DNA from 3 places in the Pseudoalteromonas sp. LC2018020214 genome. Region 1 is predicted to be linked to each of the others. Evidence: predicted binding sites of a transcription regulator. Region 1 holds the regulator's gene; each other region holds the start of a gene.
The links. Region 1 encodes MetJ, which represses methionine synthesis genes. Its sites were predicted from a motif close to TAGACGTCTAGACGTCTA; they were not measured.

Region 1 (6,220 bases):
AGACGTATGTTCTGCGTGTCACCCGTTTTACACTGGTAAGCAAAAGATTTTAGACACTGGCGGCCGTGTTGATCGCTTCAACAAGCGCTTCGGTGCACTTAGCAGCAAGAAGTAATTATTGCTGTTTAGTTAAAAAAAGCACCTTAGGGTGCTTTTTTTGTGTCTAAAATTTACCACTTCTTATCTTATTTAGCTTGCTCGAGCTACATCACACCTTGCATAACTATTTCCTATTCTTATTCTGAGTATGCATAAACCTTTACAGACAAATCGATAGATATTCTCTATATTTTAAATAGTACAAATTTTAACTAGGTTGATAAAAGTAGCTAACGTGGGCTTATCTGTTTTTAAAGTAGTGTAGTAGGCTGTTATTTTAAGTTTATGATGATGCGTTAAACATACATTTTTTTAATATTTTAATAGACATAAACGCACCTCAAAACTTACTTTTTTGGTGAATTTTTATTTATCAAATGTTTATATAATCCTGCAAAGTTACTGAAAAACCTCTTAAAATTAAAGGATATAGCATATAACAGGATAGACCTGATATTGCTTGGAATTTAAAAATAATAAGGGTATCGTACCCCAAGACTCCACCTCTCACTTTAACTTAAATTGCAGGATACCATCGCGTTATGTCTGACTTTCGTGAACAAGCACTACATTATCACTCACATCCCGTACCTGGTAAAATTAGCATTGAGCTAACAAAACCAGCTGAAACAGTTCAAGACTTAGCCCTAGCTTATAGCCCAGGTGTCGCTGAACCTGTACGTGAAATTGCCGCAGATCCTGCAAATGCATATAAATATACCGGTAAAGGTAACATGGTTGCGGTTATCACTAATGGTACTGCAATTTTGGGCTTGGGTAATTTAGGTCCTTTAGCGTCTAAGCCCGTAATGGAAGGCAAGGCGTTATTGTTTAAACGTTTTGCAGGGCTTGATTCTATTGATATTGAAGTAAAGCACAAAACAACAGAAGACTTTATTAACACGGTGGCCAATATTGCTGACACATTCGGTGGTATTAACCTTGAAGATATTAAAGCACCAGAGTGTTTTGAAATTGAAAAAGCATTAATAGAGCGTTGTAGCATTCCTGTTTTTCATGACGACCAACACGGCACCGCCATTGTTACGGCTGCCGGCATGTTAAATGCGCTAGAAGTACAAGGTAAATCAATTGAAGATGCAATAATTGTATGTTTAGGTGCAGGCGCTGCTGCAGTTGCGTGTATGGAACTGTTAATTAAGTGTGGTGCACTGCGTGAACACATTTATATGCTTGACCGCAAAGGTGTTATTCATACTCGTCGCGATGATTTAAATGAATATAAACAGCTTTTTGCTAACAATACCGATAAACGCACATTGCAAGATGTAATTGCAGATGCTGATGTGTTTGTTGGTGTTTCGGGTCCTAACTTGTTAGCTGCCGAAGATTTAAAACTAATGGCAGAAAAACCGGTCGTGTTTGCCTGTTCAAACCCAGATCCAGAGATCGATCCTGCACTTGCTCACGGCGCACGCAACGATTTAATTATGGCAACAGGGCGCTCTGATTACCCTAACCAGGTTAACAATGTTTTATGTTTCCCGTTTATTTTCCGTGGTGCGCTTGATGTACGTGCAAGCGCGATTAACGATGAAATGAAAATTGCTGCAGTTGAGGCTATTCGTAGTATTGCCAAAGAGCCTGTACCTGCAGAAGTTTTAAAAGCCGCAGGCGTAGATAAGCTAGAGTTTGGTGCGCAGTACATTATTCCAAAACCAATGGATCCGCGTTTACTACCGCGTATAGCTAAAGCTGTAGCACTTGCTGCGGTAGAGTCGGGTGTTGCGCAAATTGACTTGCCTGAAAATTATATGGCGTAATATATAACGCTTAAACAAAAAAACCTCAGCAATGCTGAGGTTTTTTGATTAAAAAGGTAACGATTTATTCTTCGTTTAAAATAGGCACTTCTAAACCCATTTCTTGCATTATCTTTTTAACTTCTTCTGGTACTTTTTCTGCGTTGTCTTTACGTAGGTCATCGTCATTTGGTAAAGGTTGGCCAGTAAATGCATGCAAAAACGCCTCACATAGCAATTCACTATTTGTTGCATGGCGAAGGTTGTTGATTTGACGACGCGTACGCTCATCCGTTAAAACTTTTAATACATTTAGCGGGATCGAAACGGTGATCTTTTTAACTTGCTCTGATTTTTTCCCGTGTTCTGCGTATGGGTGAATATACTCACCATTCCATTTAGCCATAAGATGTATCGTTGCCTCAGATTATTAATTTCTCACACGGTATAAAAAGCGTGTAAATATGCGTGAAATTCTATCGATTTAAAAAAGATAGTCAAATAATAGATACCGATCTATCTTAATAAGCCTATTTGGGATGTAAAAATAAGCTCACTTTTGTGAGTTAAAATGTGATACTAGCAAACGCCTTTCCTAACTTTAGCCATCTAGAGCTTTAAAATCCTTTGACTTATTAAAATGGATAACTTACTCTTTTAGACGTCTAAACATCCAAATTAATCAGGTGACGAATATGAGCGAAAAAAACAAAGCGACCATTGCTGTACGTAACGGCGTTGATGCTGATAAACATCATGGTGCAGTGGTGCCGCCAATTTATTTATCAACGACTTATTCGTTTGCCGACTTTGATACCAAGCGTGAGTATGATTATGGCCGCAGTGGTAACCCTAATCGTGATATTTTAGCAGAGACGCTTGCTAAGCTTGAAGGCGGCGCTCGCGGCATAATTACGGCCACTGGTATGGCAGCCGTGCATTTAGCTACTCAGCTACTTAACAGTGACGACACGTTAGTAATTCCACATGATTGTTATGGTGGTAGCTATCGTTTATTTACATCGTTACAAAAACGCGGACTATTGAAGCTTGAAGTATTAGATTTAACAAAAGAAGAAAGCCTTCAACAAATTTTAGCAATTAAACCTAAGCTTATTTGGATAGAGACTCCAAGTAACCCAGTACTTCGTTTAACCGATATTAAAGCGGTTACCGATGTTGCTAAGCAATGCGGTGCATTGGTTGCCGCAGATAACACGTTTTTGTCTCCTGCCTTACAAAACCCTATTAAGTTTGGTGTAGATATTGTGGTGCATTCAACTACTAAATACATTAACGGGCACTCAGATGTAGTGGGCGGCGCTGTTATTGCTGCAACACAAGAGCTTGGTGATGAGCTTGCTTGGTGGGCAAATAATATTGGTATTACGGGCGCCCCTTTTGATAGTTATTTAACGCTTCGTGGTCTACGTACTTTAAATGTGCGCTTAAGGCAGCACCAAGAAAATGCGCTAGCAATAGCTAAGTACCTTGAAAGCTCCAATTTTGTAAGCCAAGTTTACTATCCAGGACTTGAGTCACATCCTCAGCATGAGCTTGCTAAAGCACAACAACTTGGCTTTGGTGGCATGGTTAGTTTTGATATTAAAGGCGATATAAACGACGCTGCAGCATTTTTAACTAGTCTTAAAACGTTTAGTTTAGCTGAGTCACTAGGTGGCGTAGAGAGTTTAATTTGTCACCCCGCAACTATGACGCACGCAGGCATGGAGGCAAAGGCACGTTTAGAAGCGGGTGTGGGCGATACGCTTATTCGTATTTCGGTTGGGATTGAAGATATACACGATTTAATAGCTGACTTTGAACGAGTATTTGAACTTGTAAAACCAGGGCAAAATAAAAATGTTGGCCGTGTAGGCAAAGGTGCTGGCACTTCTGGTGAAAACGTTAAATTAAGTGCAGCCCGTCCAGCGCTTTGGTAAGTAATACCAATCCGCAATAATACCTAGGGCGTGTTGATCTTTGGTGGGTGAATTTGCAGCAGTATGTTTGGTTTTTAGGCAAGGCGGAGCCTATGTAGTGTGGTTATTCCCCATGAATAGGCGATAACGCAGCATAAATACCAAACATGCGCTGCCCTTTGGGTTCTTTCTAGGGACGATTAACTCTTTGTTGCCTACATGGATGTAGGTAAGGGGCGTGAGCAGGACGCGGAAGCTTTGCTCGGTTTTTACTTAGCCCACTAGGTTACAAACCTCGCGCCGCGATTTAATCTTCCTTGGATTGAACAAATTTCAATCCACAAAGATCAACACGCCCTAATCAATTTGAGGGATTAAACCGCACGATAACATCGTTAAAAATTCCTAATATAGAACAACTAAATAACGAAATTTTTGCCTTGTTATCGATACGGTTTTCTTACCTCAAAATAGACAACTTAATTAAGCGAATTGGTATAAATATGGTCAATTGTGTACATAAATTTGGTGGTTCAAGCTTAAGCTCTAGTGAGCGCTATCAAAGCGTAGCTAAAATAATTATAGGGCATACTCAGCCGGGCGACTGTGTTGTAGTGTCTGCTGCAGGTAAGACTACAGATACACTTGTGTCGTTGTGGCAAAGTTATCAGCTGCAAGACACGCAAGCTGTCGCTGATATTTTACTGCAGTTAAATAACCATCAAAGCGATTTAATTGAGCAGTTGTTACAAGCTGATTTAAAGCGCAGCGCACTTAAAACACTAAATACCGAGCTTAGTAATATTGCAGAACTTGCTCAAGCTGAGCAGCTAAAAGAGGCTGCGTTACTTGCGCATGGGGAACTGTGGTCAGCACGTTTACTCGCTACTTATTTACAGCAGTTAAATATTGAGGCGTGTGCTCAAGATGCCCGTAGTCTTTTTACCTTAAACGATGGTGAATTAATGCATGCGCAAAATGCGCAGCAATGTCGACAGTCAATTTTGCCTAATAAGATAAATGTTGTTACTGGGTTTATTGCCGCTGATACGAAAGGTGAGACCGTAACACTTGGACGCAACGGTAGCGATTATAGTGCAACACTACTTGCAAATTACTGTAATGCTAAGCAAGTATGTATTTGGACCGATACACAGGGAGTGTTTAGCACTGATCCTCGTAAGGTAAAAAAAGCGATTAAGTACGGCAAAATTTGTCGCGGGCAAGCTAATTTATTAGCTCGTTTGGGTAACCCTGTATTACATGCAAAAACACTATCGCCACTTAAAAACACAGATATTAAGCTAGCTGTTCGTAGTAGTTTTGATGTGCAAGCAAGCCCAACAGATATAGTAAAAGAAGGTTCAGCAAAGAAAAAGCGCTTTATAACCACGCTGCAAAATGTTGATTTATTAATGGTTGAAGGATTAAGTGAAGGTGAGGTCGCAAGCGTTAGTCAGCTTATTCAGCATAGCCTTCATCATTTTAACCATAATGGTGAAGTGTATTTAGTAGTACCGGCTGCACAAACATATCAAGTTATTAATTACTTTGCTGGTAGAGCTAATATTAGTGAGTCAAATTTAAATGGCTGTGCAATTGTTGCCCCTGAGCAAGACGTTAGCGTACTGAAACTGCAAGCTTTAGAGGTATTAGCTGAACAGACTATAAAGCCGCGTTTTGTGCATCAAGATAATGGTTATGTTTTATTACTAACAGACCAATTTATAGATAGCGATATACAAAGCGCCTTACACGATAAGCTAATCAATAAAGGCCAAGAAATAGCCGTTATAGTTGCGGGCCTTGGCAATGTAGGCGATGCTTTTATTGAGCAGTTATCGGCACAATTTGAGCGTTTATCAGACGACTTTAGTATTAAATTGGTAGCGCTGGTTCGCTCTAAACATATGTTATTTAATGCAAGTGGCATAAATATATCGCAATGGAAAACTCAATGGCAGCATGAGGCAAATAGCTATGAAGCTGCGGATTTACTTAATGCGATAAGCGAGCTTGACTACGAACATAAAGTGTTAATAGATATTACTGCAAGTGAGCAGTTTAGCTTTTTATATACAGATTTTGTAGACAGAGATTGTCATTTAATTAGTGCTAACAAATATGCAGGTACAGCACCGACTTCTTGGTATAAAGCACTTCGTAGTAACCTTGGCGAACGTAATTTACATTGGCGATATAATACAAGTGTAGGCGCAGGCTTACCTATCAATTTTGCTTTGGCTGATTTGCAAAATAGTGGTGATAAAATTACGCGTATTGAAGGCGTGTTCTCGGGTACACTTTCGTGGTTATGTAGTAAGTATGATGGTACCACTGCTTTTTCTGAGTTGGTATTAGAAGCACAGAAAATGGGGTTCACAGAGCCTGACCCTCGCGAGGATTTATCTGGACGAGATATGCAGCGTAAGTTAC
Region 2 (6,220 bases), 1.3 Mb from region 1:
CAATTATTTGCTGATTATTTGACAAGTTTTTACGGGTGTTACGAATTTCAGCTCTTATTTGTGCGCGTTTATTGCTCATTAAACTAATTAGCCATTTTTAAAAAGAGAATAAATCGGGAAAAATCAAAAAAACAGCCAGTACGACTAGCAAAATGGTGGCAGTTGCAATCAATGAATATAAAAGTAAGTTACTGCGTTTTTTAGGAGTCGCTAAATCCTCATCTAGCATTAGGTCGTCATTTTGCCATTCGTCTACACTTTCGTCTGGTGTATTTAATTGAGCTTCAGGAAGGCGTTGCTCTAGCTCATCTAGCTTTTCTTCAAGGCGTATTAAGCTGCTAGTGATGTAATCAAGTGCATCAAAAATACGTTCATCACGTTGGTTGTTATTTGCAGCTGCGGGGGAGCTATTTTGAATCGCATTTGAAACAGCTTGCAGCTTACTTTTAATACCTAGGCTTGCTAATAACTTAGTCTGTTTTAACGCTTTGTCTTTATCGCTTGGCGCAAACAGCGGCTTACCTTTAAAAAAAAGAGCTACTTTTTCATCTGACGTTTTTAATTTTGCAGCTAAGTTTGCCCACGCTGTTTTTATGTCAACGTTATCGGCAAGTCCTGCAAATATAACGCGAAAGTTATCGGCCATTTAACTATCCCTAAAGCTTTTATAATGAAATGAGTATATACCTAAAGTACAAAAGAATTCGAGGTTGATTTTATAGTTATTTTGTAGACGTACTACAAACAATGTAACTGATAAGTTTTAGATACAAAAACGGCCCTATTAAGGGCCGTTTTTAATTTACTTCAACACTTTTAGCTTAAAGGCCAGCAGCTGCACGAAGTGCATCAGCTTTATCTGTACGTTCCCAAGGGAATTCGTCACGACCAAAGTGGCCGTAAGCCGCTGTAGGAAGGTAGATAGGGCGCTCTAAATCAAGCATTTGAATTAAGCCGTAAGGGCGCAGGTCAAAGTGTTCACGAATAAGCTCGATTAAACGGCTTTCTTCTAACTTGCTTGTACCAAACGTTTCAACGCTGATAGATGTAGGCTCTGCAACACCGATTGCGTAAGAAACTTGTAATTCACATTTATCAGCAAGACCAGCCGCAACTACGTTTTTAGCAACGTAACGTGCAGCGTATGCAGCTGAGCGGTCAACTTTTGATGGATCTTTACCAGAGAAAGCACCACCACCGTGACGAGCCATACCACCGTATGTATCAACGATGATTTTACGACCTGTTAGACCACAATCGCCCATTGGTCCGCCAATTACAAAGCGACCCGTTGGGTTAATGAAAAATTTAGTCGCGCTTGTAATAAGCTCTGCAGGAAGTACCGGCTTGATGATAGTTTCCATCACCGCTTCTACTAAATCTTTTTGCGAAATGTCTTCGCTGTGCTGAGTAGATAGTACTACTGCATCAATACCTACTGGCTTACCATTTTCGTATGCAAAAGTAACTTGAGATTTTGCATCTGGACGTAACCAGTTAAGCTCGCCGCTTTTACGTACTTGCGCTTGGCGCTGTACTAAACGGTGTGAGTAAGTAATTGGCGCAGGCATTAGCACTTCTGTTTCGTTACATGCGTAACCAAACATAAGACCTTGGTCGCCAGCACCTTGTTCTTCTGGGCTAGTACGGTCAACACCTTGGTTAATGTCAGGAGACTGTTTACCAATAGTGTTTAAAATTGCACATGAATCGGCATCAAAGCCCATGTCTGAATGCGTGTAGCCAATTTCACGTACTGTTTTACGTGTAATTTCTTCAATATCAACCCATGCGCTAGTAGTGATTTCACCACCAACCATAACCATACCTGTTTTTACGTAAGTTTCGCACGCAACACGGGCATGAGAGTCTTGCTCTAGGATAGCATCAAGTACCGCATCAGAGATTTGATCGGCGATTTTATCCGGATGACCTTCAGAAACTGATTCAGAAGTAAATAAATGTTTTGCCATTGTATTTCTGCTCACAAATATTGCGCTTCACAAACGTCGGTATTAGCGCTAAAAAATTAAGGGGCGTATTTTATCGAAAACAAAACACCTTGCATAGTGTTTTTACGCCTAGACGTCTAAATAAAATTACTAATAACTTTTTGGTCTTAAAAAATATTCATAATGCCTCACTTTTATAGGGTTTTTAATTGCACACAGCCCCCACAATAAGTAAGAATGGTCGATATAAACAAACCCAAGTTACTTGGGTGCATAAACAAACACATAAATACCCGCGCAAATACACATAAAGGTAGGAGAATTCATGCCATCTCGCAAAGAACTTGCAAATGCTATTCGCGTCTTGTCAATGGACGCAGTACAAAAGGCCAAATCTGGTCACCCTGGAGCCCCTATGGGCATGGCTGATATCGCAGAAGTATTATGGCGCGATTATCTAAAACACAACCCAACAAATCCAGAGTGGGCTGACCGTGACAGATTTATTCTTTCAAACGGCCACGGTTCAATGCTTATCTATTCTCTATTGCACCTAAGTGGTTACGACTTACCACTGGACGAAATTAAAAACTTCCGTCAAATGCATTCTAAAACACCAGGTCACCCTGAATATGGCTATGCACCAGGAATCGAAACTACTACGGGTCCATTAGGTCAAGGGATCACAAATGCCGTAGGTATGGCAATTGCTGAAAAAGCGCTAGCTGCACAGTTTAACCGCGAAGGTCACGATATTGTTGATCACTTTACCTATGCATTTATGGGCGATGGCTGCCTTATGGAAGGTATTTCTCATGAAGCTGGTTCACTTGCTGGCACATTAGGTCTGGGTAAACTTGTTGCATTTTGGGATGACAACGGCATTTCAATCGATGGTGAAGTAGAAGGTTGGTTTACAGATGACACGCCAGCTCGCTTTAAAGCGTACGGTTGGCATGTAATCAGTGGTGTTGATGGCCACGACAGCGATGCTATAAGTGCTGCAATTGCAGAAGCTAAAAGTGTTACCGATAAACCATCACTAATTTGTTGTAAAACAATTATTGGTTACGGCTCACCTAATAAATCTGGTAGCCACGATTGTCACGGTGCACCACTAGGTGATGACGAAATTAAAGCGTCTCGCGAATTTTTAGGTTGGACTGGCGATGCGTTCGAAATTCCTGATGATATTTACGCACAATGGGATAGCAAAGAAAAAGGTCAACAGCTTGAATCAAGCTGGGACGAAAAATTTGCAGCATACGCAAAAGCATACCCAGAGCTTGCAGCTGAATACAAGCGTCGTATTAATAACGAACTGCCTGGCGATTGGGCTGAAAAATCTCAAGCGTACATTGAGCAATTACAAGCAAACCCTGCAAACCCAGCGTCTCGTAAAGCATCGCAAAATGCATTAAACGCATTTGGTCCGTTATTACCAGAATTTATGGGTGGTTCAGCCGATTTAGCAGGCTCAAACTTAACAATTTGGGATGGCTCTAAAGGTTTAACACACGACGATGCAAGCGGTAACTACATTTACTACGGTGTACGTGAGTTTGGTATGTCGGCAATTATGAATGGTATTGCCCTTCATAAAGGCTTTATTCCTTACGGTGCTACGTTCTTAATGTTTGTTGAATATGCAAAAAATGCCGTACGTATGGCTGCATTAATGAAGCAACCAAGCATTTTTGTATACACGCACGATTCAATCGGTTTAGGTGAAGATGGTCCAACTCACCAACCAGTAGAGCAAATTGCAAGCATGCGTTTAACGCCTAACTTATACAACTGGCGCCCATGTGACCAAGTTGAGTCGGCAATTGCATGGCAACAAGCTATTGAGCGTAAAGACGGTCCTACATCGTTAATCTTTACTCGACAAGGTCTTGAGCAACAAGCGCGTGACGCACAGCAATTAGCAGACGTTAAAAAGGGTGGTTACATCCTTAGCTGTGACGGCAACCCTGAGATTATTTTCATTGCGACGGGCTCTGAAGTGCAACTAGCACAAGATTCAGCAACTGAGCTACGCAGCCAAGGTAAAAAGGTACGTGTTGTTTCTATGCCATGTACTGATGCCTTTGAAGATCAAAGCGCAGAGTACAAAGAAAGCGTATTACCGGCATCTGTTTCACGCCGCGTAGCAGTAGAAGCAGGTATTGCTGACTACTGGTACAAGTACGTAGGTCTAAATGGCGCAGTAGTAGGTATGACTACCTTTGGTGAGTCGGCACCTGCTGGTGAGCTGTTTGAGCACTTTGGTTTTACAGTGGAAAACATTGTAAGCAAAGCAAACGAGCTTTTTTAATCGCTTTGATTAAATAAAGTAAGTAATTGAAAAGCCCGCACATGTTGCGGGTTTTTTTATACCCTAACATGAAGCAACTTCACCTTGAACAATGCTGCTTTCCTTGCAAGAAAGTAAGCTATCAGGCAAGGTGGTGCGATAAAATTTATAAATAAAAATCTTAAATTAATAGCAGGAGCTAAAAATGCCAAAGTTCGATAACGTAAGTGTAGTAAAAAAAGCCAATGTATATTTTGACGGAAAAGTGTCGAGCCGTACCGTTATATTAGGTGATGGCGAAGCGAAAACGTTAGGCTTTATGCAACCAGGTGAGTTTGTTTTTGATACAAACCAAAAAGAATGCATGGAGCTTTTAGCTGGCCAATGGGATATTTTATTACCAGGGGCAAGTGAGTGGAAAACATTTAACGCGGGTGAATCGTTTAATGTTGATGCAAATGTAAGCTTTAAAGTAAAAGTATCTGATTTTGCTGACTACTGTTGTTCGTACACAGATTAATCAATACAGCTAGACGTCTGAAAGCCCATGCTCTATGGGCTTTGCATAAACTTTGCACAACGCATGATTTAAATCACCAAAAACCGCAAATAAACCTCAAATATCTCTCTTTTTTCCTTGTGTTAATCTAAATAGCCCCCAATACTATTTATGAGGTAACAAATAAAAGGATACCCTATGAAAATTAATCTTTCTGGTCACCATGTTGAAGTTACTGACTCTATTAGAGAGCACATCAACGAAAAATTTTCAAAAATCGAGAGCCACTTTCCATCGCTTATTGCACTCGATATTATTTTGTCTAAAGAGCATCATAAAATCCAAGCTGAAATTAGCACTAATTACGAAGGCACGCGCATATCGGTAAAAGGGGAAAACGAAGTTATGTACCCAGCCATTGCAAGCGCAGCTAAAAAACTCGATGCGGCACTAAAACATCGAAAAGGGCAGATAAAAGCAAACTTACACGAAAAGCCTGTTAGCACTACACCTGAAATCGCACACGAGATCATCCAAGAGATGGATCTTAAATAAAATTTAGTTCCAAAGTATTGTAAAAAAGAGCCGTATGGCTCTTTTTTATTGCCTGTAATTTAGGTAAGTTATGCGTTCTTGCAGTTTATTAATTATAAAAATTAATAAAAAGAACACACAACACACATATTTTGAGAAATTAATGCACACAACAAAAGCAGTATGGAAGTCTCGACTAGGTGCGCTTGGACCTGGAATACTCATGGCAACAGCCGCTATTGGCGGTTCTCACTTAGTTGCCTCTACGCAGGCTGGAGCAATATTTGGCTGGCAACTATTTTGGCTAATCCTTGTTGTTAATGTTTTAAAGTACCCATTTTTTCGCTTTGGTATGGAATACACACTCGCCACTAAAAATAGCCTAGTGGAGGGCTATAAGAGTAAAGGCCCGTTTTATTTTTACAGTTTTATTGGCTTAAACATTGTAGCCGCTGTTGTTAATACCGCTGGCGTATTACTGCTTACCGCAAGCTTACTGCATTACGCGCTGCCTTTAGTGATAGAGGTAACACTGCTATGTTGGATATTGCTCGGTGTGTGCTTAGCCATATTATTGTTAGGGCACTTTAAAGCGCTCGACAGTGTGGCCAAAGGCATAATGGGGTTATTAACGCTGGCTACCGTTATTGCGTTAGTTATCGCGTTTAGTAATGGCCCAATGGCGCCTGCTGATTATGTTGGCCCATCACCTTACGAGCTGGCTATGCTTAGCTTTATGGTGGCTTTAATGGGCTGGATGCCAGCACCTATCGAAATATCTGCATTAAGTTCTTTATGGCTAAAAGAAAAACAAGCCCAGCAAACAGTTTCTAAAAGCCAAGGCTTGTTCGATTTTAACGTAGGTTACTGGCTTACAGCTGGCTTAGCCTTGGTATTTTTTAGTTTAGGTGTATTAGTGCAATACGGCCAAACCAGTAG
Region 3 (6,220 bases), 1.4 Mb from region 1:
AGCGTGGTTTTTTACGCGCTTGTTGCTCGCGTACTTTTACATATTCAGCTTTAGTTTTAGCTAAAAAGTAAGGTTTAATGTCTTTTGATAATAAGTTTGAAACCACACCAACTGCACGGCTTGCGTTATTTACATACACAACGCCTTTATCATATTGCGGCTCAATTTTTACTGCGGTGTGCGCTTTAGAGGTTGTTGCACCACCAATAAGTAGCGGCAGTTCAAAACCACGGCGTTTCATTTCTTTTGCTACGTGCACCATTTCGTCAAGCGATGGGGTAATTAAGCCCGATAAACCAATAATATCGGCCTTTTCGTCGATGGCGGTTTGCAGTATTTTATCAGCAGGTACCATTACGCCTAAATCAATAACTTCGTAGTTATTACATTGTAGTACCACGCCTACAATATTTTTACCTATGTCGTGTACGTCGCCTTTTACGGTCGCCATCACTATTTTACCATTGGTTGAACCTTCTTCTTTTTCGGCTTCAATAAATGGGTCTAGGTAGGCTACGGCTCGTTTCATTACGCGCGCCGATTTAACCACTTGTGGTAAAAACATTTTACCTGCGCCAAATAAATCACCTACCACGTTCATGCCATCCATTAACGGCCCTTCAATTACGTGAATAGGTTTATCGGCAGCAGCGCGGCACTCTTCGGTATCTTCATCTATAAAGGTAGTAATGCCTTTTACAAGCGCGTGCTCAAGGCGTTTTTCTACAGGCCATGTGCGCCATTCTAAATCTTCTACTCGCTCGGCTTGTGCCATACCAGAGTATTTTGGTGCAAGCTCTACTAAACGCTCGCCTGCACCTGGGTCTGTGTTAAGTATTACGTCTTCAACGGCTTTACGAAGCTCTTCTGGAATGTCGTCGTAAACGGCGAGTTGCCCTGCATTTACAATGCCCATATCCATACCCGCTTTTATGGCGTGGTATAAAAATACCGAGTGAATAGCTTCACGTACTGGGTTATTACCCCTAAATGAAAACGATACATTTGACACCCCGCCCGACACTTTACAGTGCGGTAAGTTTTGTTTAATGCGGCGTGTGCCTTCAATAAATTCTACAGCGTAGTTGTCGTGCTCTTCTATACCGGTGGCTACGGCAAATATATTAGGGTCGAATATAATATCTTCTGGTGGAAAACCAATGTCTTCTACTAATATTTTGTAGCTGCGGGCACATATTTCATATTTGCGGTCTGCTGTATCAGCTTGCCCGTCAGTATCAAACGCCATTACAACGGCAGCTGCACCAAAACGTTTTATTATTTTAGCTTGGCGAATAAACGGCTCTTCGCCCTCTTTTAGCGATATAGAGTTAACAATGGCCTTACCTTGAATACACTTTAGGCCTGCTTCTATTACTTCCCATTTAGAGGAGTCGACCATAATGGGTACGCGTGAAATATCAGGCTCTGAGGCTATTAAGTTTAAAAACTTAACCATCGCGGCTTTTGAGTCCAACATGGCTTCGTCCATGTTTATATCAATAACCTGTGCGCCATTTTCTACTTGTTCGCGGGCCACTGTTAGCGCGGCTTCAAAGTCTTCTTCCATGATTAAACGTTTAAACATGGCAGAACCGGTTACATTGGTACGTTCGCCGACATTAGTAAATACTGCTATTTGTTGGGTCATGTTGGCTCCTTAATTTAAGTTACAGGCTTCAAGGCCTGATAAACGCATGCGTACTTCAAGCTCTGGCAATTGGCGTGGTTTAACGCCCGCTAGACCTTTTGCAAAAGCACGAATATGCGCAGGCGTGGTGCCACAACATCCACCTACTATATTAATAAAGCCCGATTTACCCCAATCGATAATTTCGGCTGCCATTTCAGGCGCTTCTAAGTCGTATTCACCAAACTCATTAGGCAAGCCCGCATTAGGGTGTACCGATGTAAAGGTTTCGCACACGCGCGAAAGCTCTTCTACATATTGGCGCAGTAAATCAGGGCCAAGCGCGCAGTTTAAACCAATCGAAATAGGCTTAATATGGCGAATAGAGTTATAAAATGCTTCGGTTGTTTGCCCCGAAAGCGTACGTCCAGAGGCATCGGTAATAGTCCCCGAAATCATAACTGGTAATTTACGCCCTGCTTGCTCAAAGGCTTCTTCTACGCCAAACGAGGCGGCTTTTGCATTAAGCGTGTCGAATATAGTTTCGATTAGTATTAAATCGGCGCCGCCTTCCATTAATGCAAGGGTAGACTCTACATACGCAGTAACTAGCTTATCAAAGGTAACGTTTCGGTAACCCGGATCGTTTACGTCTGGCGAAATTGAACACGTTTTAGAGGTCGGCCCTAAAACACCGGCTACATAGCGCGGTTTTTCTGGCGTTTTAGCCGTAAATTCATCGCAAATTGCGCGTGCTAATTTAGCCGACTCTAGGTTTATTTCACGGCTTAGGTTTGCCATGTCGTAATCTTCCATCGAAATAGTGGTCGAGTTAAACGTGTTGGTTTCAATAATATCGGCGCCCGCTGATAAAAAACCACGATGAATATCAGTGATTAAGTCGGGCTTGGTTAGGCTTAATAAATCGTTATTGCCTTTAATTAATACATGCCAGTCTTTAAAACGCTCTCCGCGATAGTCTTCTTCTTCTAGCTTATGATCTTGGATCATGGTGCCCATAGCGCCATCTAAAATTAAAATGCGTTCTTTTAATGCGGCACTTATTTCGGCTTGTTTATTATTTCTAGGCGCGTTATTCGGCATAGTTGTTAGTCCTCACGTCTTGGCTAACTAAATTAATATCATACGGTGTGGTTTGGTACACGTAGTAATTTAACCAGTTCGAAAAAAGTAAAAAAGCATGGCTTTGCCACGTTTTTGAAGGTTGTTTGGTTGCATCGTCATCCGGAAAGTAATTTTCGGGCTTTGGTGCATTAGGGCTTTTTTTACAATCGCGCTCGTATTCTGCTTTTAGCGAGTCGGCGTCGTACTCTGGGTGGCCGGTTATAAACACTTGGCTACCTGATTTATTTTTAAGTAAGTAAGCCCCTACTCGCTCAGAACCTGCCAGTACAACGAGCTCTTCACAGGCGTTTATTTTATTTATATCAATATGGCCGTAGCGTGAGTGCGGTACTAAAAAGGTATCGTCGAATCCGCGAGTCAGTGCACCGTGATCAAAATAACACTGGTGAGTAAATACGCCACACAGTTTATCGTCTTTTAAATCGCGTTTTAAATTGTAACGGTGATATAACGCTGCATGCGCTGCCCAACACGAAAATAACGTAGAGGTAACGTGTTGCTCAGCCCAATCAATAATGACCTTTAGCTCATCCCAATACGCTACATCGTCGTATTCTAAATGGGCAAGTGGCGCACCAGTTACTATTAATGCATCGTAATTGTTGTCTTTAACCTCAGAAAAATAACGGTAAAAGGTATCAAGGTGCTCTTCTGAATTGCTGCTACTGCGGTGAGTGTCGAGGCGCAGTAGTTCTACGTTTACTTGCAAAGGCGAATTGGCAAGCAAACGAATAAACTGAACTTCGGTTTCTACTTTATTAGGCATCAAGTTTAAAATAGCCAAACGCATTGGGCGTATTTCTTGCGTTTTTGCACGACTTTTTGGCATTACAAATACGTTTTCTTGACGTAAACGTGCAATTGCCGGCAACTCGTCTTTTACTGTAATTGGCATACTTTACTCCTGCTCATAAAAACCGAGGCTTAATTATGAACTGAAAGTAAAAAATATCAACCTCTAGATGTATAGATGTCCAAATGAAATTTATTCATGATTTTATACTTTACTTACAAGCATGCTTTGGTGCTTTAAAACCCGCCATTCGTTGACTGTTTCACCTGTCAGCCACTACAATACAACATTGAAATTTTTATTATTATTTGAAGGCTTTCCTCCATGGTTTTACCTGATAAATTTATATTCTCGATGAGTCGAGTATCTAAGGTTGTGCCACCTAAGCGCACTATCTTAAAAGATATTTCGTTGCACTTTTTTCCTGGCGCTAAAATTGGTGTGCTTGGTTTAAACGGTTCTGGTAAATCTACGTTACTGCGTATTATGGCCGGTGTTGACCAAGATTTTGAAGGTGATGCACATCCTCAGCCTGGTACTAAAATTGGTTATTTACCGCAAGAACCTATTTTAGACGAAAGTAAAACAGTACGTGAAACTGTTGAAGAAGCTGTTGGCGAAGTTAAACATGCACTTAAACGTCTTGACGAAGTGTATAACGAATACGCCATGGAAGACGCTGACTTTGACGCACTTGCAAAAGAGCAAGGCGAGCTTGAAGCTGTTATTCAAGCGCACGATGGTCATAACATCGACAACGTTTTAGAACGCGCAGCTGATGCACTTCGCCTGCCAGAGTGGGATGCTAAAATTGAGCACCTTTCAGGTGGTGAGCGTCGTCGTGTTGCTATATGTCGATTATTACTTGAAAAACCAGACATGCTTATTCTTGATGAGCCTACTAACCACTTAGATGCTGAGTCGGTTGCATGGTTAGAGCGCTTCTTACACGATTACGAAGGCACTGTTGTGGCAGTAACGCATGACCGTTACTTCCTTGATAATGTAGCTGGCTGGATATTAGAGCTTGACCGTGGTGAAGGTATTCCATGGGAAGGTAACTACTCTTCTTGGCTTGAACAAAAAGATGCGCGCTTACAGCAAGAACAAAAATCTGAAAAAGCACGTCAAAAATCAATTGCGCAAGAACTTGAATGGGTTCGTTCAAACCCTAAAGGTCGTCAAGCTAAGTCAAAAGCACGTATGGCTCAGTTTACTGAAATGCAGCAGTCTGATTACCAAAAACGTAACGAAACTAACGAGATGTTTATCCCACCTGGTCCGCGTTTAGGTGACCAAGTACTTGAAGTAACTAATCTTCGTAAGAGTTTTGGCGATCGAGTTTTAATTGATGACTTAAGCTTTAGCATGCCAAAAGGTGCCATTGTGGGCATTATTGGCGCGAATGGCGCGGGTAAATCAACGCTGTTTAAAATGATAAGCGGTGAGCAAACGCAAGACAGCGGTAACATCAGCGTTGGCGAAACAGTACACCTAGCTACTGTTGATCAATTCCGCGACGGTATGGACGAAAGCAAAACTGTTTTCCAAGAAATATCAGACGGACAAGACGTACTGAAAATTGGTAACTTTGAGTTCCCAAGCCGAGCATATGTAAGTCGCTTTAACTTTAAAGGTAACGATCAGCAAAAGTTTGTTAAAGACCTATCAGGTGGGGAGCGTAACCGCTTACACCTTGCTAAGTTATTAAAAGCTGGCGGCAATGTGTTACTACTCGATGAGCCAACCAATGACTTGGACGTTGAAACACTACGTGCACTGGAGAACGCTATTTTAGAGTTCCCAGGTTGTGTAATGTGTATCTCGCATGACCGTTGGTTCCTTGACCGTATTGCTACACATATTTTAGATTACCGCGATGAAGGTCAAATTAACTTCTTTGATGGTAACTACACTGAATATGAAGAGTGGCTTAAAAAGACCCTAGGCGCTGAGGCAACTCAACCTAAACGTATTAAATACAAAAAAATTGGCTAAAAATATTGGTTAATTTTATGTTTGTATAACTTAAGCCCTGCACTTTGCAGGGCTTTTTTATGCCACCAGCATTACAGGAGCACATCTTGCTAGCATGTAGAGAATTACCCGCTATGCTTAATTTATTATAAAAACAGTAAGGCTAAATTAGGTTATGCAAAATCGTCGACAGTTTTCTCGTGTGCTATTTTCAACTAACGCCCTGTTATGTTTTGATAGCCAACAGTATCCGTGTAAATTACTCGATCTATCGTTACATGGCGCGTTGGTTACTAATTGTGATGCATTTATTGGCAGCCACAATACGCAAGCAATACTGCGCTTTACATTGCCTCAAAGCGATATAGAAATAAAAATGGAAGTAGTAATTTGCCATATTGAAGCCGATCATATTGGTTTAAAATGCCATCACATTGATATAGACAGTATTACTTATTTAAAGCGTTTAATAGAGCTAAACTTAGCCGATGATGAGCTACTGCATCGCGAATTAGCGTCACTTATTAATGACTCACAATAGACTCATTCTCTTAAGTTGATTACCATAGCGCAAACTTTATAAAGCTTGTAAATATGCGCTTAAATCCTCATTTGCCTTTGGTATACCATCCTAACTACTCGTTTAGCTTTGATCCTAAGCATCGCTTTGTAAT

Region 2: metK (methionine adenosyltransferase) is a predicted target of MetJ. The motif match lies at 2,075-2,092, and genes of this name have one in related genera.
Region 3: metA (homoserine O-acetyltransferase MetA) is a predicted target of MetJ. The motif match lies at 3,736-3,753, and genes of this name have one in related genera.

Annotation. Positions count from the first base shown of each region.
Region 1 covers NZ_CP066804.1:390,130-396,349, forward strand. Annotated here, with positions in the region: gene rpmE (50S ribosomal protein L31) at 1-115, shown strand, start outside; gene JG479_RS01755 (malic enzyme-like NAD(P)-binding protein) at 642-1,883, shown strand; gene metJ (met regulon transcriptional regulator MetJ) at 1,948-2,268, opposite strand; gene metB (cystathionine gamma-synthase) at 2,558-3,805, shown strand; gene metL (bifunctional aspartate kinase/homoserine dehydrogenase II) at 4,288-6,220, shown strand, end outside.
Region 2 covers NZ_CP066804.1:2,815,257-2,821,476, reverse strand. Annotated here, with positions in the region: gene JG479_RS12515 (5-formyltetrahydrofolate cyclo-ligase) at 1-79, opposite strand, end outside; gene JG479_RS12510 (hypothetical protein) at 98-646, opposite strand; gene metK (methionine adenosyltransferase) at 822-1,973, opposite strand; gene tkt (transketolase) at 2,278-4,269, shown strand; gene ppnP (pyrimidine/purine nucleoside phosphorylase) at 4,454-4,768, shown strand; gene hpf (ribosome hibernation-promoting factor, HPF/YfiA family) at 4,946-5,302, shown strand; gene JG479_RS12485 (NRAMP family divalent metal transporter) at 5,505-6,220, shown strand, end outside.
Region 3 covers NZ_CP066804.1:2,709,646-2,715,865, forward strand. Annotated here, with positions in the region: gene metH (methionine synthase) at 1-1,651, opposite strand, end outside; gene JG479_RS12020 (homocysteine S-methyltransferase family protein) at 1,661-2,734, opposite strand; gene metA (homoserine O-acetyltransferase MetA) at 2,724-3,671, opposite strand; gene ettA (energy-dependent translational throttle protein EttA) at 3,894-5,567, shown strand; gene JG479_RS12035 (PilZ domain-containing protein) at 5,722-6,087, shown strand; gene JG479_RS12040 (histone deacetylase family protein) at 6,141-6,220, shown strand, end outside.